One region of the Stenotrophomonas sp. 364 genome, then DNA from elsewhere that is predicted to be linked to it. Evidence: riboswitches for the same ligand, from Rfam matches in the RefSeq annotation. Region 1 holds a riboswitch; the other holds the start of a gene.

The links. Region 1 has a riboswitch for glycine ahead of gcvP (aminomethyl-transferring glycine dehydrogenase). Riboswitches for the same ligand answer to the same signal wherever they lie in the genome.
Region 2: another riboswitch for glycine. It lies ahead of GQ674_RS17130 (trimeric intracellular cation channel family protein); the one in region 1 lies ahead of gcvP (aminomethyl-transferring glycine dehydrogenase).

The regions. Positions count from the first base shown of each region.
Region 1 covers NZ_CP047135.1:3,036,142-3,046,282, forward strand. The annotation lists gene GQ674_RS13880 (phosphoethanolamine--lipid A transferase) at 1-1,111, shown strand, start outside; gene GQ674_RS13885 (M2 family metallopeptidase) at 1,401-3,398, shown strand; gene GQ674_RS13890 (hypothetical protein) at 3,514-3,906, opposite strand; gene GQ674_RS13895 (multidrug effflux MFS transporter) at 4,013-5,236, opposite strand; glycine riboswitch at 5,530-5,631, shown strand; gene gcvP (aminomethyl-transferring glycine dehydrogenase) at 5,720-8,614, shown strand; gene GQ674_RS13905 (amino acid permease) at 8,739-10,121, opposite strand.
Region 2 covers NZ_CP047135.1:3,806,795-3,816,935, reverse strand. The annotation lists gene GQ674_RS17145 (efflux RND transporter permease subunit) at 1-2,785, opposite strand, end outside; gene GQ674_RS17140 (MdtB/MuxB family multidrug efflux RND transporter permease subunit) at 2,782-5,889, opposite strand; gene GQ674_RS17135 (MdtA/MuxA family multidrug efflux RND transporter periplasmic adaptor subunit) at 5,886-7,061, opposite strand; gene GQ674_RS17130 (trimeric intracellular cation channel family protein) at 7,299-7,916, opposite strand; glycine riboswitch at 8,007-8,098, opposite strand; glycine riboswitch at 8,107-8,201, opposite strand; gene GQ674_RS17125 (GIY-YIG nuclease family protein) at 8,246-8,509, shown strand; gene GQ674_RS17120 (hypothetical protein) at 8,634-9,071, shown strand; gene GQ674_RS17115 (nuclear transport factor 2 family protein) at 9,103-9,549, shown strand; gene GQ674_RS17110 (DUF2750 domain-containing protein) at 9,546-9,968, shown strand; gene GQ674_RS17105 (DUF2004 domain-containing protein) at 10,087-10,141, shown strand, end outside.

The DNA.
Region 1 (10,141 bases):
GCTCTCGTTCCAGGAAATGTCGGCGCTGATGCGAAACCAGCGCGAGGTGCGCTACCTGGCTACCCCCGGCAATGTCCTGCTGGGCCTGCCGAAAGCGCTGCGCGGCGACAATCCGATCCAGCGCGCCCCCAAGCTGCCGATCGGCACCGACGCCACCGCCACGCCGCGCGCCGCAGGCAGCCGGCCGCGGCTGCTGGTGATCGTGATGGGCGAAACCGCGCGCGCGCAGAACTGGGGTCTGAACGGGTACGCCAAACAAACCACACCGGAACTGGCGCAGGCCGGGGTGATCAACTTCCCGGACATGCATTCGTGCGGCACCAGCACCGAAGTGTCCCTTCCCTGCCTGTTCTCGCCCTACGGTCGGCACGACTACGACGAGAAGAAGATCCGCGCGCACCAGTCGTTGCTGCACGTGCTGGACCGCGCCGGCATCAGCACGCTGTGGCGTGACAACCAGTCCGGCTGCAAGGGGGTCTGCGAGGGCCTGCCGATGCAGGCGCTGGACGATGCCAGGCACCCGCAGCTGTGCGCCAACGGACGCTGCATGGACGAGATCCTGATCGACGACCTGGCCGCACAGGTACGCGCCAGACCCGGCGACCGGGTGGTGGTGCTGCACCAGCTGGGCAACCACGGGCCGAGCTATTTCGAGCGCTACCCGGCCCGCTTCCGCCACTTCACGCCCACCTGCGACACCGCCGACCTGGGCAAGTGCAGCCGCGAGCAGATCACCAACAGTTACGACAACGCACTGCTCTACACCGACCACCTGCTGTCGCGCACGATCGGCACGCTGAAAGGCATGGACGACTACGACACGGCGATGATCTACCTGTCCGACCACGGTGAATCACTGGGCGAAAAGGGCCTGTTCCTGCACGGCGTGCCGTATGCGATTGCACCACAGGAACAGACGCGGGTACCGATGACGATGTGGTTCTCCCCGTCCTTCGCCGCCAACCGCGGCCTCAACCTGGCCTGCGTGCGCCAGCGCGCGACGCAGTACACCGACCACGACAACCTGTTCCCCTCGGTGCTGGGGCTGATGCAGGTGAAGACGTCGGTGTATGAGCGCGACCGCGATCTGTTTGCGGCGTGCGAAGGGTAAGTTTCAACGGGCTGTTCGATTCAGCGCGCGGCGAGTCAGGCCAGAGCGTGGCGGGACACGCCGCAAGTACGTCCGTGTAGGCTCGTGAGCGCCATCCATGGCGCCCACGAGCCCCCAGGGATGGGTTTACGGCGTGTCCCGCCAACCCACCCACACCGACCCGCTTCCGGAGTGTCGCCGCCAACGGCTTTTACAGGGCGTGCGCAGTGGACGTTGCTGCCCTGCCCCTTGCGGTGTGACGGGCGCTTCACTAGCCTTCGCCGGTCTGTCACCACCCAAGGATGTCCCCGTGAACCACCGCCCGCTCCTGCTGGCCCTGGCTGTCAGTGCTGCCGCACTGACGCTGGCGGCCTGCCAGAAGGAAACGACCCCGGCCGATGCCCCCGCCGCGGCTGCTGCCACCCCGACCGAAACCGCGGACCAGTTCATCGCCCGCGTCAACGCCGAGTACAAGGCCATGTACCCGGAAATGACCTCGGCACAGTGGCTCTCCTCGACCTACATCAACGAGGATTCCGAGCGCGTGGCGGCCAAGGCCAACGAACGCTGGCTCACCGTCCTCAACGGCTGGATCACCCAGGCCGGCACGTATGACGGCAAGCCCATGAGCGAGGATACCAAGCGCCAGATCCACCTCCTCAAACTCATGACCTCCATGCCCGCCCCGCGCGACCCGGCCAAGCTCTCCGAGCTCACCCGCATCGCCAGCCGCATGGAAGGCGCCTACGGCGCGGGCAGGTACTGCACCGATGATGCCAACCCCGCCACCTGCCGCCAGCTTGGCGACCTCGAACAGGTCCTCGCCCGCAGCCGCGACTATGACAAACAGCTTGACGCCTGGCAGGGCTGGCACGCCACCACCAAACCCATGCGCGCCGACTACCAGCGCTTCGTCGGCCTCGTCAACGAAGGTGCCAAGGAAATGGGCTTCGCCGACGCCGGCCAGATGTGGCGCAGCGGCTACGACATGCCCCCCGAGCAGATCGGCCCGGAAACCGACCGCCTGTGGGAACAGGTCAAGCCCATGTACGAACAGCTGCACTGCTACGCCCGTACCAAGCTTGACACCACCTACGGCAAGGACAAGGCCGAAACCGAGGGTGGCCTGATCGCCGCCCACCTGCTCGGCAACATGTGGCAGCAGGACTGGTCCAACCTCTGGGACCAGCTGGAGCCGTATCCCGGCGCCGGCAGCCTGGACATCACCGCCGCACTGGAAAAGCAGTACCAGACCAACCTCAGCGGCGCGCTGGCCAAGGCCGGTGGCAATAGCGCCACCGTCGAAGCGCAGTTCAAGGCGCAGCGCGAGGCCGAACTGCGTACCGCCAAGCAGATGACCGAACGTGCGCAGGACTTCTACGTCTCCCTCGGCATGCCCGCGCTGCCCAAGTCGTACTGGGACAAGACCCAGTTCATCAAGCCGCTGGACCGCGACGTGGTCTGCCATGCCAGCGCCTGGGACATGAACATGGATGGCGACGTGCGCACCAAGATGTGCATCAAGCCTACCGAAGAGAACTTCACCACCATCTACCACGAGCTGGGCCACATCTATTACGACCTGGCCTACAACCCGCTGCCGCCGCTGTTCCAGGGCGGTGCCAACGATGGCTTCCACGAAGCGATCGGCGACACCATCGTGCTGGCGATGACCCCGCAGTACCTCAACTCCATCGGCCTGGTCGACAAGCCGCAGGAAAGCCGCGAGGCCACCATCAACGCGCAGATGCGCATGGCCCTCAGCGGCGTGTCGTTCCTGCCGTTCGGCCTGATGATCGACCGCTGGCGCTGGGGCGTGTTCGACGGCTCCATCACCCCGGACCACTACAACCAGGCATGGTGGGACCTGAAGGCCAAGTACCAGGGCGTGGCCCCGGTGGGCGCGCGCGGTGAGGAGTTCTTCGATCCGGGTGCCAAGTACCACGTGCCGGGCAACACCCCGTACACCCGCTACTTCCTGGCGCGCATCCTGCAGTTCCAGTTCTACAAGGGCCTGTGCGATGCCTCCGGCTACAAGGGCCCGCTGCACCAGTGCAGCTTCTACGGCAACAAGGAAGCCGGGCAGAAGTTCTGGGCGATGCTGAGCAAGGGTGCCAGCCAGCCGTGGCAGGCCACGCTGCGTGAGATCACCGGTGGCGACAAGCTCGATGCGGGTCCGATGATCGAGTACTTCACCCCGGTCAACGACTGGTTGAAGCAGCAGAACCAGGGCCAGATGTGCGGCTGGAAGGCACCGGCGGCCACCGCCGCGGCCGCCCCGGCCGCGACCGCACCGGCGGCACGCTGACCGGGCGCTGGGGCCGGCCGTTGGTCGGCTCCATCGCTGCATGAAAAAAAACCGGCCGAAAGGCCGGTTTTTTCTTGAATGCAGCCACGCATGGCGTGGCTCTACCCGCCCGGCCTCAGGATTTCGTCGGGGTCTTCAGGCTGGCCGCAAGTTCGGTCTTGAACTGCTCGAAGTCCTTGCCATCGGCCTTGGCCTCGGCATGCGCGGCGTCCTTCAGTGCATCCGAATACACCAGGCGCACCGGCGTGCCCTGGCGTTCGTGCAGTTCGGCGGCCTGCATGATCAGCGCCAGCACGCGGGCGGCACTGGGGGTCTGGCCGGCGATACGGCCGTCCATGCCCAGCACCCATTCGCCGTCGCGGCGCACCACGCCGGCCAGCAGCGTGCGCTGCTGGTCGCGCAGTTCGGCATGCGGTTCGACCGGCGAGGCGGCGGCCTGCTCACGGTTGGCGGCCAGGGTTTCGCGGCGCCGGCGAATGTCGCGGCGCAGTTTGGAGGTGGTCGACATCAGGAACGTCCGGACTGCATCAAAGTGGGAAGGATACCGCACGCGCCTCTCCACGCCCGTCCATACCGGTGCAGCAAGCCCTGCAGACGTGGCCGGGCGTGGCGGCTCATTCGATCGGGGTCAGCACCGCACGGCGTTGTTCGCAGTGGCGTTCCCAGTACCAGAAACTGGCCCCCACGGCGAAGAAGCCGGCATAGCCCAGCGCAAGATGCAGCGGCTTGGCACTGAGCAGCGGCGAGACCACACCGGCCACCACGGTGTTGATCATCAGCTGGATGAACATCTGCATCGACGAGGCCAGCCCGCGCTGGTGCGGGTACATGTCCAGCACCGCCAGCGCCAGGATCGGGAAGATCAGCGCCATGCCCACGCCACCGAGGAAGATCGGCAGCACCGCCCACGGCAGCATGATCTGCGGCACCGCGAGCACATAGCCGAGGTTGAGGGCCGCCGAGACCGCGCACAGGCCGAAGCCGATGCCGATCTGGCGCTGCGCGGTCAGGCGCCCGGCCATGCGCCCGGACAGGAACGAGCCCATCGTCATTCCGCCGATGGTGGGGATGAACAGCCACGCAAAGCCGCCCTCGCCCAGCTTGAGGTGCTGCATGACGAACACCGGCGCCGAGGCGATGTACAGGAATATGCCGGAGAAGTTGAACGCACCGGCCGCCGCCAGCCGCAACAGGCGCGGGTTGGAGCCCATGCGCAGGTAGCTGCGCAGCAGTGCGCGCATCGACAACGGCGTGCGTGCCTCCACCGGGTGGGTTTCGGGCAGCCACTTGCCCGTGGCCAGCAGCAGGATTACCCCGAACAGCACCAGGAACCAGAAAATCAGCGGCCAGTCGCCCCCGCCAAGCAGGATCCAGCCGCCGATGATCGGCGCGATCGCCGGGGCCACGCCGAAGATCATCGACACCTGGCTCATCAGCCGCTGTGCGTCGGCCCCGTGGTACAGGTCACGGATCACCGCACGGCCGACGATCACCCCGACCCCGGCGGTGACGCCCTGCAGCGCGCGGAACACCAGCAGCGTGGTCATGTCGCGCGACAGCGCGCAGCCGATCGAGGCGCCGATGAACAGCACCAGCCCGCCGATGATTACCCGCTTGCGCCCGAACGCATCGGACAGCGGGCCGTGCGCCAGGCTCATCAGGCCGTAGAACAGCAGGTACACGCTGATGGTCTGCTGCACCGCCACCTGGTCCACCTGCATGCGCTCGCCCAGCAGCAGGAAGGCCGGGAAAATGGTGTCGATCGAGAACGGACCGAACATCGCCAGGCCTGCAAGCAGCAGGGCCAGGCGGCGGGTCGAGGGCGAGGCGGGCGTCATGCGGTCTTCCGTCTGGGCCATGCGCAAATGCACGGCGGGCGCCAGCCCGGAACGGGCGGCGCCAGATGAATACGAGGATCCGGCCATGATAGGCCTTTGCCGGCCCCCGCACCATGCCACCGGTCCCATTCCGGGGCGTCTGGCGGCCCCCATTCATCCCGCGTAGGGCCGCAGCCGGCAAAGCCGCTGGGCTATAATCGCCGGGCTACATGGTGGGAGAAGCGGCGCTTTGTTTTGAAGCACCCGCTGCCGAAGGCGCAACGCCCGTAATCGCTCAGGCCCGATACCACTCGCATCAAAACTCTGGAGAGACCGGCCACTGCCGGCGCCGAAGGGGCACGAAGCACGCAGATGCGCGCTTTTAAACTCTCAGGCAAAAGGACAGAGGGGCACCCAGGAAGACCGCAGGGTCCGGTGGTTCGCGCGCGCGTGCGATGCACCCCGGCCAGGCAGACTTCCAAACGTGCGTGCCCACTCTTCGAGATGCCAGCCATGTCCCAGAATACTTCCGTCCCGCGTGCCCCTTCCCTGCGCGAGCTTGAACACAGCCACGCGTTCGTCGAACGCCACATCGGCCCCAACGACGCCGAAATCGCGCAGATGCTCGACGTGGTTGGCCACGCCTCGCTGGACGCACTGACCGATGCGATCGTGCCCGCCGGGATCAAGTCGCCGGCGGCGCTGGCATTGCCCGAGTCGCTGACCGAAGTGCAGGCACTGGCGAAGATCCGCGCCATCGCCGACAAGAACCAGGTGTTCCGCACCTTCATCGGCCAGGGCTACTACGGCACGCTCACCCCGAACGTGATCCTGCGCAACGTGCTGGAAAACCCGGCGTGGTACACCGCCTACACCCCGTACCAGGCCGAGATTTCGCAGGGCCGCATGGAAGCGCTGATCAACTTCCAGACCCTGTGCGCCGACCTGACCGGCATGGAAATTGCCAACGCCTCGCTGCTGGACGAAGCCACCGCGGCAGCGGAAGCGATGACCCTGGCCAAGCGTTCGGCCAAGAGCAAGTCCGACACCTTCTTCGTGCACGACGCGGTGCACCCGCAGACGCTGGAACTGCTGCGCACGCGCGCCGAGCCGATGGGCATCGTGCTGCGCGTGGGCACCCCGGCCGAGGCCATGGAAGCAGAAGCCTACGGCGTGCTGCTGCAGTACCCGGACACCTTCGGCCATGTGGGTGACTACAAGGCGCTGGCCGATGCCGTGCACGCGCGCGGTGGCCTGGTTGCCGTGGCCACCGACCTGCTGGCACTGACCCTGATCGCCGCCCCCGGCGAATGGGGCGCGGACATCGTGGTGGGCAACTCGCAGCGGTTCGGCGTCCCGTTCGGTTTCGGTGGCCCGCATGCCGCGTTCATGGCCTGCCGCGACGCCTACAAGCGCTCGATGCCGGGCCGCCTGATCGGCGTGTCGGTCGACGCCCAGGGCAACGCGGCCTACCGCCTCACCCTGCAGACCCGCGAGCAGCACATCCGCCGCGAGAAGGCCACCTCCAACATCTGCACCGCGCAGGTGCTGCTGGCAGTGATGGCCTCGATGTACGCGGTGTACCACGGTCCGGAGGGCCTGACCCGGATCGCCCGCCGCACCCACCGCCTGGCCGCGATCCTGGCCAGTGCGCTGCGCGCTGCCGGCGTCAACGTGGGCGAGCACTTCTTCGACACCCTGCACGTCAAGGACATCGATGCCAAGGCGATCCACGCCAAGGCCGCCGCCGCGCGCATCAACCTGCGCGCGATCGACAGCGAAGCGGTTGGCATCAGCCTGGATGAAACCACCACCCGCGAGGACATCGTGGCCCTGGGCCAGCTGTTCGGTGCCACGGTGGACGTGGATGCCCTGGACGCCCGCACCGCCGACGCGCTGCCGGCCGGCCTGGTGCGCACCAGCGCATTCCTGACCCACCCGGTGTTCAACACCCACCACAGCGAACACGAACTGCTGCGCTACCTGCGTTCGCTGGCGGACAAGGACCTGGCCATGGATCGCACCATGATCCCGCTGGGCAGCTGCACCATGAAGCTCAACGCCACCGCCGAGATGATTCCGGTGACCTGGCCGGAGTTCGCCGACATCCACCCGCTGGCCCCGGCCGACCAGGCCACCGGCTACAAGGAACTGATCGAGAGCCTGGAGGCGATGCTGGTGGAATGCACCGGCTACGACGCGGTGAGCCTGCAGCCCAACTCGGGCGCGCAGGGCGAGTACGCCGGCCTGCTGGCGATCCGCGCCTACCACCGCTCGCGCGGTGACGACCACCGTGACGTGTGCCTGATCCCGGATTCGGCGCACGGCACCAACCCGGCGTCCGCGCAGATGTGCGGCATGAAGGTGGTGGTGACCAAGACCGACGCCAACGGCAACGTCGATGTGGAAGACATCCGCGTCAACGCCGAGAAGTACAGCGACCGCCTGGCCGCGATCATGATGACCTACCCGTCCACGCACGGCGTGTTCGAGGAAGAGGTGGTGGAGATCTGCGAGATCATCCACAAGCACGGCGGCCAGGTGTACACCGACGGCGCCAACATGAACGCGCTGGTCGGCGTGGCCAAGCCCGGCAAGTGGGGCTCGGACGTGTCGCACCTGAACCTGCACAAGACCTTCTGCATTCCGCACGGCGGCGGCGGCCCGGGCGTGGGCCCGTGTGCGGTCAAGTCGCACCTGGCGCCGTTCCTGCCGGGCAAGCTGGGCGACAACGGCCCGGTGGGCATGGTCAGCGCGGCCAGCTTCGGCAGCGCCTCGATCCTGCCGATCAGCTGGATGTACATCACCCTGATGGGCACCGCCGGTCTGCGCAAGGCCACCCAGGTGGCGCTGCTCAACGCCAACTACATCGCCACCCGCCTGGCCCCGCACTTCAAGACCCTGTACACCGGCCGCAACGGGCTGGTGGCACACGAGTGCATCCTGGACGTACGCCCGCTGGAGAAGACCTCCGGCATTGCCGCCGAGGACGTGGCCAAGCGTCTGATCGACTTCGGCTTCCACGCCCCGACCCTGAGCTTCCCGGTGGCCGGCACGCTGATGGTGGAACCGACCGAAAGCGAATCGCTGCACGAGCTGGACCGCTTCATCAACGCGATGATTCAGATCCGCGAGGAGATCGCCGCGATCGAAGACGGCCGCCTGGACCGCGAGGACAACCCGCTCAAGCACGCCCCGCATACCGCCACCGCGGTGTCGGCCAGCGAGTGGGCGCATGCCTACCCGCGTGAGCTGGCGGCCTTCCCGCTGGCCAGCCTGCGCCAGCAGAAGTACTGGCCGCCGGTAGCGCGCGTGGACAACGTGTACGGCGACAAGAACGTGATGTGTGCGTGCATCCCCGTGGATGCGTACAAGGAAGACGAGGGCGTGGAGGTCTAAGCCTCCCTGCCCTGTCGCAACAGGAAACGGCCCGCGCAAGCGGGCCGTTTCTGTTTGCCGGATGCCCCGTCGCACACGATGCCGATCGGTGAGGTGATGAGCCGGCCAGCGGCCGGCAGTACCGTCAATCCGCCCTGCGGCTGGCGCGTACGCGGCGGGCGACTTCGCTGCTGATGGCGATCACCGCGGTCAGCGCGGCCATCGACAGGAACTGCAGGCGGGTGTGCGACTCGGACAGCAGCAGGCCGAAGATCAGCGCCAGCACGCCCAGGCCGATCACGGTGAGGTAGGGGTAGCCGGCCATGCGGAACGGCAGGCGGGTGCCGTCACGGTTGGCGCGGTGGCGCAGGATCAGCTGCGACAGCAGCGAGATGGTCCACACCAGCAGGCAGGTCGAGCCGACGATGTTGAGCAGCACCGGCAGCACCTTGTCCGGGAACAGCAGCTCCATCACCGTGGCCGCGAAACCGAACAGCACGCTGGCCAGCACCGCGATGATCGGCACCTGGCGCGGGTCGGTCCAGCCCAGCACGCCCGGAGCCTCCTGGCGCTGGGCCAGCGAGTACATCATGCGCGAGGCGCCGTAGAGGTTGGCATTGAGCGCCGACAGCAGCGCGATCACCGCGATCAGGGTGATCGCCGTGGCCGCACCGGGGATGTTGGCCACCTGCAGCACCGCCGCGAAGGGCGACTTCAGCGCTTCGCTGGTCCACGGCACCACGGCGATGATCACGCTGAGCGAACCGATGTAGAACACCAGGATGCGCCAGGCCACGGTGCGGATGGCGCGCGCGATGCTGCGCTCGGGGTCTTCGGTCTCGGCCGCGGCCACCGCCACGATCTCGGTGCCGCCGAAGGCGAACACCACCACCAGCAGCGCCGCGCCCACACCGGCCAGGCCCTTGGGCGCGAACCCGCCATGCGCGGTGAAATTGGACAGGCCCGGCGAGGCCACGTCCGGCAGCCAGCCCATCAGCAGCGCCACGCCGATCAGGATGAAGCCGATGATCGCCACCACCTTGAGGATCGCGAACCAGAATTCGAACTCGCCGAAGTTCTTCACCCCAAGCAGGTTGATTGCAGTGAAGAACAGCATGAAGGCCAGTGCGGCCATCGGCACCGGTACCGCCGGCCAGACCGTGGCCAGCAACCCGGCCGCGCCCACCGCTTCGGCGGCGATCACGATCACCAGCTGCACCCACCACAACCAGCCCACGGTGGCACCGGCGGTGGCGCCCATGGCGTCGGCCGCGTACACCGAGAACGCACCACTGGTCGGCTTGGCCGCGGCCATCTCGCCCAGGGCGTTCATCACGATGATCACCAGCGCGCCGGCGACCAGGTAGGACAGCAGCACCGCCGGTCCAGCCGCCTGCACGCCCACGCCCGAGCCCAGGAACAGGCCCGCGCCGATCGCGCTGCCCAGCCCCATCATGATCAGCTGGCGGGGCTTGAGCGCGTGGCCCAGGCGGGGAGCGGCTGGCGTCGGAGTCGGGGATGCGGGCATCGGAATCGCTTGGCGGGCAA
Region 2 (10,141 bases), 770 kb from region 1:
GGATGGTGTTCTTCATCACCACGCCTATCAGCAGGAACAGCCCCAGCAGCGAGATCAGGTTCAATTCGTTGCCGAAGGCCATCAGCGCCAGCAGGGCGCCCACACCGGCCGAGGGCAGGGTGGACAGGATCGCCAGCGGCTGCACGAAGCTCTCGTACAGCACGCCCAGCACCAGGTACACCGCGAGCATTGCGCCCACGATCAGCCACAGTTGGCGCTCGCGCAGCGTCTCGAAGCCACCGGCCTCGCCACTCAGCCTGGCCTGTACATGGGTGGGCAGCATGATGCCGGCCATCGCGCGGTCCACGGCTTTCACGGCCTGGTCCAGGGTTACGCCGGGTGCGAGCGCGAACTCGATCCAGACCGAGGCGAACTGCTGGCTGTGGTAAATGCGGTCCGGCGCCATGCCGTAGGACCAGCTGGCAATCGAGGACAGCGGCAGGCGCTGCCCGTCCTTGCCGATCACGTGGATCTGGTCCAGCGTGGACGGGTCCTGGGTGTAGCGCGGGTCCAGTTCCATCACCACGCGGTACTGGTTGAGCGTGTCGTACAACGTGGCCACCTGGCGCTGGCTGAAGGCGTTGTTGAGCACCGACGCGATCATGCGCATGTCCACGCCCAAACGTGCTGCGGCGTCGCGGTCGATGTCCAGCACCACCTGGCGCATGCCTTCGTCGCCCTTGGATTCCACGTCCACCAGTTCGGGCAGGGCGCGCAGGGCGTCGGCCACCTTGGGTGCCCATTGCCGTAGAGGTTCCAGCTCGCCGGACAGCAGCTGGAACTCGTACTGGCCGCTGTCGCCGCTGCCTTCCAGCTTGATGTCCTGGTCCACCCACAGGAACATGCCGCCGCCGGGAATCTTCGGCATGTTGCTGCGCAGGCGGTCGATCACCTGCTGGCTGGACACCTTGCGCTCGGCCAGCGGCTTCATCTTGATCATGATGAAGGCGTTGTTGACCCCGCTGCGCCCGCCGATGTACCCGATGATGTCGCTGATGGCCGGGTCGGCCAGCAGCAGCTTCCGATACGCATCGATCTTGGGCTGCATCACCTGGAACGACAGACCATCGTCGCCGCGCGCGAAACCACGCAGCTGTGCCGTGTCCTGCTTGGGCACGATGCCTTTGGGCACCTGCTGGAACAGCCACACGTTCAGCCCGATCACCGCGCCGAACAGCAGCACCGGCACGGCCAGCCAGCGCAGCATCGTCTGCAGGCTGGCCACGTAGCCACCGCGCAGCCGCTCGAACAACGCCGTGCCGCCCCGTTGCAGCACGTTGCCCGCACCGGGCCGCTCACGGCCGAGCAGACGTGCGCACAGCATCGGAGTCAGGCTCAGCGAGACCAGCAGCGACACGCCCATCGCCGCCACCAGGGTCAGCGAGAACTCGCGGAACAGCTTCTCCACGAAGTCGTCCAGGAACAGGATCGACACGAAGACCACCGCCAGCGCGATGTTCATCGACAACAGCGTGGCACCCACTTCACCGGCACCGCGCAGGGCCGCATCCATCGGTGAGGCGCCTCCTTCGCGATGGCGGGCGATGTTCTCCAGCACCACGATGGCATCGTCCACCACCAGCACCGCGGCCACGATCAGCGCCATCAGCGACAGCGTGTTGAGCGAGAAACCGAGCAGCGCGATCACCGCAAGCGCACCCAGCAGCGACACCGGAATGGCCAGGGTCGGCACCAGCGCGGCGCGCCAGTGACCCAGGAACGCCAGCACCACCAGCACCACCAGGGCGATGGCCAGCAGCAGGGTCAGCTCGGCCTCGTGCAGGGTGGCGCGGATCACCGGCGAGCGGTCCATCACCACCTGCATGTCGATGCTGGCCGGCAGCAGCGCCTGCAGCGTGTCCATCTGCGCGTTGATGGCGTCGACGGTCTCGATGATGTTGGCGTCCGGCTGGCGGCTGACGATCAGCAGCACCGCAGGGCGCTGGTTGTGGAAGCCGCTGGCATAGCGGTCTTCCACGTCCTCGCTGACCTGGGCGACGTCGCGCAGGTGCACCGGGCGGCCTTCGCGCATGGCGATGATCAGGTCGCGGTACTCGGCGGCGGTGCGCAGCTGCAGGCTGGCCTCCAGCTGCCATTGCCGGCTCTGGCTGGCCACGTTGCCCAGCGGCTTGAGTGCGTTGGCGGTGCGGATGGCCGCCGCGACATCATCCAGTGCGATGCGCTGCTGGTTGAGCGCATTGGGATCCAGCGACACGCGCACCGCCGGCAGCGAGCTGCCGCCCACCTGCACTTCGCCGACCCCGGGAATCTGCGCCAGCTTCTGCGCGATCACCGTGGAGGCCACATCGAAGATCTGACCGGGCGAGAGGCTGTCCGAACTCAGCGCCAGCGCCAGGATCGGTGCCTGCGAGGGATTGACCTTGTTGTACTGGGGCATGCCCGGCATGCCGCTGGGCAACTGCGCGCGGGCGGCATTGATCGCCGCCTGCACGTCGCGCGCGGCGCTGTCCACGTCGCGGCCCAACTCGAACTGCAGCTCGATCTGGGTGGAGCCCTGGGTGCTGGCCGAGTCAATCCGGCTCAAGCCCGGAATCGTGCCCAGCGCCCGTTCCAGCGGCGTGGCCACGTTGGCCGCCATCGATTCGGGGCTGGCCCCGGGCAGGCTGGCGCTGACGTTGATCGCCGGGTAGTCCACCTGTGGCAGCGGTGCCACCGGCAGCAGCCGCAGCCCCAGCAGGCCGGCCAGCACCACCGCCACCGACAGCAGCAGGGTGGCCACCGGGTGCTGCACGAACCAGCCGATCGCCCGCGCAAGCGGACTCACGCGTGGGCCTCGGCCGCATCGTCGGCACGTTCGGCCGGACGCCGGCGGAAGCGGTCGAAGAACAGGTAGATCACCGGCGTGGTGAACAGGGTGAGCACTTGGCTGACGATCAGCCCGCCCACCATCACCACGCCCAGCGGCTGCCGCAGTTCCGCGCCCGAGCCGCTGGCGAACATCAGCGGAATGGCGCCGAACAGCGCGGCCAGGGTGGTCATCAGGATCGGACGGAAGCGCAGCAGCGCGGCCTGGTGAATCGCCTGGCGCGGGGCCAGGCCGAACTCACGCTCGGCCTCCAGCGCGAAGTCGATCATCATGATCGCGTTCTTCTTTACCAGCCCGATCAGCAGCACGATGCCGATCACCGCGATCAGGTCCAGGCTGCGCCCGCTCAGCAGCAGGGCCAGCAGCGCGCCCACCGTGGCCGAGGGCAGCGTTGAGAGGATGGTGATGGGGTGGATGAAACTCTCATACAGCACGCCCAGCACCAGGTACATCACCACCACCGCGGCCAGCACCAGCCACAGCGTGCTCGACAGCGAGGCGCGGAACGCGTCGGCCGCCCCCTGCAGGCGCAGCTCCACCCCGGTAGGCAGGCCGATCGCCGCACGCGCGCCTTCAATGGCCTGCACCGCTTCGCCCAGCGACGCACCGGGTGCCAGGTTGAACGAGAACGTCACCGCCGGGAACTGGCCCACGTGGTTGATCAATAGATGCGCGGGGCGCTGCTCGATGCGCGCGATGCCATTCAACGCCACCTGCCTGCCATCCGGCCCGGCCACGTGCAGGCGCGCGATGGCGTCCGGCCCGAAGGCCGCGTCCGGGCGCGCTTCCAGCACCACCCGGTACTGGTTGGCCTGGGTGAAGATGGTGGAGATCTGGCGCTGGCCGAACGCGTCGTACAGCGCATCGGCCACCGCGTCCACGCTGATGCCCAGGCGCGCGGCGGCGACGCGGTCGATCAGCACGTGCGCCTGCAGGCCCTGGTCCTGCAGGTCGCTGGCCACGTCGGCCAGGGCTGGGGACTGCTGCAGGTGGGCCAGCAACCGGGGCGTCCATTGCGCAAGCTGGTCGCTGTCGGGGCTGGTCAGGGTGAACTGGTATTGGGTGCGGCTGATCCGGTCCTCGATGCCCAGTTCCTGCACCGGCTGCAGGTACAGCGTGATGCCGGGCACGTGCGCCACGCGCTGCTGCAGGCGCGCGATGATCGCTTGTGCGTCGCTGCTGCGCTGCGCGTGTGGTTTCAGTTCGATCAGCAACCGGCCACTGTTGAGCGTGGCGTTGTTGCCGTCCACGCCGATGAACGAGGACAGGCTGGCCACGTCCTCATCGTCCAGCAGTGCCGACGCAAGCGCCTGCTGGCGCTGCGCCATGGCCTGGAACGAGATCGACTGCGGCGCTTCGCTGATGCCCTGGATCAGGCCAGCGTCCTGCACCGGGAAGAAACCCTTGGGCACCCACACGTACAGCGCGGCGGTGAGCAGCAGGGTGGCCACGGTGGCGCCCAGCATCAGCGGCTGGCGCTGCAGCACCCAGTGCAGCTGGCGGTCGTAGATCGCCACCACGCGGTCGAACGGGTCGCCCTGCTGCGCCGATTCCTGGCCGTCGGCATCGCGGCGGGTGGCATGCCCGGCCTTGAGCAGGCGCGCGCACATCATCGGGGTCAGCGTCAGCGAGACCAGCAGCGAAATGCCGATCGCCACCGCCAGGGTGATCGCGAACTCGTGGAACAGCTTGCCCACCACGTCGGCCATGAACAGCAGCGGGATCAGCACCGCGATCAGCGACAGGGTCAGCGAGATCAGGGTGAAGCCGATCTGCCGGGCGCCCTTCAGTGCCGCCTGCATCGGCGTGGCGCCGCGCTCCAGATGGCGGGCGATGTTCTCCAGCATCACGATCGCATCGTCGACCACGAAGCCGGTGGCGATGGTGAGCGCCATCAGGGTGAGGTTGTTGAGTGAGAACCCGGCCAGCAGCATCACCCCGAAGGTGCCCACCAGCGACAGCGGCACCGCGATGCTGGGAATGATCGTGGCCGGTATGTTGCGCAGGAACACGAAGGTGACCATCACCACCAGCGCGATGGCGATCAGCAGTTCGTGCTGCACGCCACGGATGGAGGCGCGGATCGATTCGGTGCGGTCGCTCAGCACCGCCACGTCCACGCCCTTGGGCAGCGATGCCTGCAGCTGCGGCAGCAGCGCCCGCACCTGGTCCACCACGGCGATCACGTTGGCACCGGGCTGGCGCTGGATGTTGATCAGCACCGCCGGCGTGGTGCCCGACCACGCGGCCAGCTGGCGGTTTTCCGCGCCGTCTTCGATTGTGGCCACGTCGCCCAGGCGCAGCGGCGCGCCGTCCTTGTAAGCCAGGATCAGCGCCCGGTACTCGGCCACCGAGCGCATCTGGTCGTTGGCATCGAGCATGATCGCGCGGGTGGGGCCGTCGAAGCTGCCCTTGGGCATGTTGACGTTGGCCGCGCCGATCGCGGTGCGGATGCTGGCCATGCTCAGCCCGTTGGCGGCCAGCGCCGACGGATTCACCTGGATGCGCACCGCCGGGCGCTGCCCGCCGGCCAGGCTGACCAGGCCCACGCCCGGCAGCTGCGACAGGCGCTGGGCCATGCGCGTATCCACCAGGTCGTGCACCTGCGGCAGCGACAGCCCCTGCGAGGTTACCGCCAGGGTCAGGATCGGCGTATCAGCCGGGTTGACCTTGCGGTACACCGGTGGCACCGGCAGGTCGTCGGGCAGGAAGCTGTCGGCGGCGTTGATCGCGGCCTGCACTTCCTGCTCGGCCACGCCGAGGGCGACCTCCAGCGAGAACTGCAGGGTGATCACCGAGGCGCCGCCGGAGCTGGTGGACGACATCTGCTTCAGCCCGGGAATCTGGCCGAGCTGGCGCTCCAGCGGCGCGGTCACCGCACGGGTGGTCACCCCCGGGCTGGCACCGGTATACAGCGTGGTGACCTGGATGATCGGGTAATCCACCTGCGGCAGTGCCGCCACCGGCAGCAGCCGGTAGGCCAGGATGCCGGACAGCAGCAGCGCCACCATCAGCAGCGTGGTGGCGACCGGGCGCTCGATGAAGGGCCGCGAGAGGTTCATGCGCCGGTCCGCGGCGCGTCCACCTGTGTTGTCGGCGTGGGCACCACCTCCACCGGCGCACCTTCGCGCAGGCCGTCGATGCCTTCTACCACCACCCGCTCGCCGGCCTTGAGGCCTTCGCGCACCGAGACGCGCTCGCCATCGGCCGGGCCCAGTACCACGTTGCGCAGGTGCGAGGTGTTGTTCGGCGCGATCACGTACACATAGCTGCCCTTGCTGCCGAACTGCACGGCGGCGTTGGGAATCACCACCGCATCGGCACTGCTGACCTGCAGGCGGATGTTGACGAACTGGTTGGGGAACAGCGCCTCGTCGGCATTGGCGAACTGCGCGCGCAGCTTCAGCGTGCCGGTGGCGGTGTCGATGCGGTTGTCCAGGCTGGACAGCACGCCGCTGCCGAGCGCCTGACGCTCTTCGCGATCCCAGGCTTCCACCGTGAGGTCGGGCGTGGCGCGCACGGCGGCCACCACCGCTGGCAGGTCCGGCTCGGGCACGGTGAACAGCACGCTGATCGGCGTGGTCTGGGTGATGGTGGCCAGCGGTTCGGTATCGCCGCTGCGCACCAGGTTGCCCACGTCCACGTTGCGCAGGCCCATGCGCCCGGCCACCGGCGCGGTGATGCGGGTGTACTGCAGCTGCAGGCGGGCTTCGTCCACCGCGGCCTGGTCGGTCTGCCGACGGCCCTGCAGCTGGCGCACCTTGCTCTGCTGGTCGCTCAGGTCCTGGGCAGAGACGAAGTGCTTGGCCTGTAGTTCGCTGTAACGCTTGAGCTGGGTCTGCGCGTTGTCCAGTTCGGCCAGGTTCTGCTGCTGGGTGCCCAGCGCACGCGTCAATGCCACCTGGTAGGGACGCGGGTCGATCTCGGCGATCAGGTCGCCGGCCTTGACGTGCTCGCCCTCGCGGAACGACAGCCGCAGCAGTTCGCCGTCCACGCGGCTGCGCAGGCTCACCGTATGCAACGGCGTCACCGTGCCCAGCGCCTTCAGGCGCACCACCAGGTCTTCGCGCACCACCGTGGCCACGCGCACCGGTGTTGCAGTGCTCGCGGGCGCGGCTTCGGCGGCCGGCGCGGGCGACAACACCCGCCAGGCGATCACGGCGGCGGCCAGCACGGCCCCGACCAACAGCGGTTTGAACAGACGACGGGAACGCGAGGGGAGCGGGGCAGACATGGGGCATCCTGCGCGTACGCCACACGGCGAACGCGTCCATGGTTTACCGGCCCGTGGGGGCAGGCGAGGCGAAGTGGGGTTGTCTGGCGGGGCCGCTGGTCGAATGCCGCAGCGTGGCTGGATACCGACCCGGGAGGGGCGGGGGCGTCATGGTACCGCGTGTGGGTGCCTGCACTCACATGACCTTGGTCATGGAGCGGAGACGGTCGGGTGCTACCGGTGCATTGAACGGTCCGTTCAATGCACCTCGTCGCGGTAGACGAACTTGGGCATTTCCCATTTGAAGTGGATGGCCAGCAGGCGCAGCAGGAAGCCGCCGCCCAAACACCACAGCGTGGCCGCGTTGATCGACACGCCCAGCTCCAGCAGGCCCAGGTAGGCCGCGCCGGTGAACAGGGTGATCACCGCATACAGTTCCTTCTGGAAGATCAGCGGCACCTCGTTGCACAGCACGTCGCGCAGCACGCCGCCGAAGGCGCCGGTCAGCATGCCCGAGATCAGCACGATCGGCGCGGCGTGGCCGGCATCGCGCGCCACCGCGCAGCCGATCAGGGTGAAACAGATCAGCCCCAGCCCATCCAGCACCAGGAAGGTGCGGCGGAAGTGGTGCATCCAGCGCGCCACCCAGGTGGCGATCAACGCCGCGCAGATGGTGAAGCCCAGGTACTCGGGGTGCTTCACCCAGCCCAGCGGATAGTGGCCCAGCACGATGTCGCGCAGCGAGCCACCGCCCAGCGCGGTGACGCAGGCAATGATGACCACGCCGAACAGGTCCATGCGCCGCCGTCCGGCGGACAGCGCGCCGGTCATGGCTTCGGCGGAAATGGCGATGAGGTAGATCAGGGAGAGCAGCATGGGGGAGGCTCCGGGCACGTCAGGCGGGGACGGAAGCACGCACATCGCACGCCAGCGCGGGGCACTGTCGTGAGGGTGGGATTCCGTTGCCGCTCCCGCTGTCCTTTTGCCTGAGAGTTCGGTGGCCAAGGCCACGTGCCCCTTCGGCGGGTCATTGAAGACCTCTCTCCAGATCGGCGTGCTGGATGCATGGTTGGTGGCGTTCCGAGCCACCGGCCTGAGCGATTATGGGAGCCTGCGCCTTCGGCGGGTGCCAGCGTGGCACCTCTGTCCTGCATCCGGGGCGGATTCTAGCAGCCGCCGGGCACTCTCCGGTGGATAATCCCGGTATGCCCGCTGAACCCGCCCCCTGGTACGTGTACCTGCTGGAATGCCGCAACGGCAGTTACTACGCCGGCATCAGCAACGATGTGGACGCCCGCTTCCAGGCCCATCTGGCCGGCAAGGGCGCCAAGTACACCCGCGCCCACCCGCCGGTGAAGCTGCTGGCCATGCGCGCCTACCCGGACCGGGCAACCGCCTCCAAGGCCGAATGGCAGCTCAAGCGGCAACCGCGGGCGCGCAAGCTGGCGTGGCTGCAGGCCACCCCGTAGCGCCGGGCTCTGCGCGGCTGCGCGTGGCGCTGGCTCGCCGTCACGGCGTAGGCCACAATCAGCCGACCACAGGGAGGGAACCAGGATGTTCGATCTCCAACGAAAGCCGCTGTCACGACCGCGCATGGCGTGGCTCCTGTCGTTCCCCGCACTGCTGTTCGGCCTGGTGATCGCCGCGCCTGCATCGGCGGCCACGCCCGTGAACGCACTGCGGTATGGCGACATCGCCCCGGCCGATTCCTTCCGTGCCGCCTACGCCCCCGATGCCATAGCGGCCGCGCGCATCTCGCTCGACCCGGGCAAGGTACCTGCCAACCTTCGTGGCCTGGTGCCGCTGGCCGAATACTGGGGCATCGGCGATGACGTCCTCCGCGAGATGCTGCAGGAGGGGGAGAGCCCGGCGAAGAAGAAGGCGCTGGCCGATGCGGTCAACCCGCACAATGCGGCGATCACGGCCTGGTTGGACAGTTGGCCGCAGGGCGAGCCAATGAGCGACGAGGCGGCCGCCTTCATGTACATGCAGCAGGGCCTGGACGAGATGGGGCTGTTCCAGGCGCGCTGATCCTCCTCTCTCTACCGGATGAACCCCTGCGATGACCCCGCTTGCCCTGCTGCTCGCCCTTGTCGGCGCTACTCCATCGGCCACCCCCGCCATCGATCCCGCCACGCGTGCCGCGATCGAAGCCACCTGCCTGGACTACGTGGACGGCCAGCTCGAAGGCGACCCGGCCCGCGTGGCGCGTTCGCTGCACCCGGACCTGGCCAAGCGCGCGATCCTCGGCGACACCCCGGATGAGCGCCTCGGCCTGCGCCGGATGTCGAAGGAAGAGCTGGTGGAACTCACCCGGCAGGGCGCATTGAAAACCCCGAAAGACCAGTGGAAGCGCAGCTGCACGCTGCTCGACGTCACCGGCAACGCCGCCTCGGTGCGGTTGGAAACGCCGTGGTTCGTGGACTACTTCCACATGGGCCGGTTCGGCGCGCGTTGGATCATCGTCAATGCGCTGTGGTACAGCAAACCCAAGGCAACAGCAAAGTGACGACCACGCACGGCGATAGCGAGGCGGGGTATCGGTTCGGGCCGAGCGAGGTCGATGCCGTGCTGCGTGCACGGCCGGAGAAGCGCTACGCCTATTTCGTCAATCGCGTGGCCGACTGGGAAGAAGTGTGGGGATTGCGCAACGCCGATGGCTGGGTGATGTCGGCCACCGATGCGGGTGAACAGGTGGCACCGTTCTGGCCGTTCCGCGCGTTCGCCGAACGTGCGGCGGTAGGCAGCTGGTCGAACACGTGGCCGGAAAGGATCGCGCTGCACGCCTTCCTGGAGCGCTGGCTGCCCGGCCTTGCCGGTGACGGTCGGCGGGTCTGTGTCCTGCCCGACGAACACGGCCAGGGCGCCACCGTGGAGCCTGCCACGCTGAAGGCCGATATCGAAGAAGAGCGGGAAAGACTCGAATAGTCTGCGGGAGACGAACGCGCGCGATTGACCGCCCGCCACGTCATCGCGATCATGCCATGAGCCCCGCGCGTTTCCACAATGCAAGCCCGCATTGCACCCCTGCCGACAAGGACGCCACATGACCGATACAACCGCACAACGACAGGCGCAGGCACTGGCCGCCATCCAGCAGG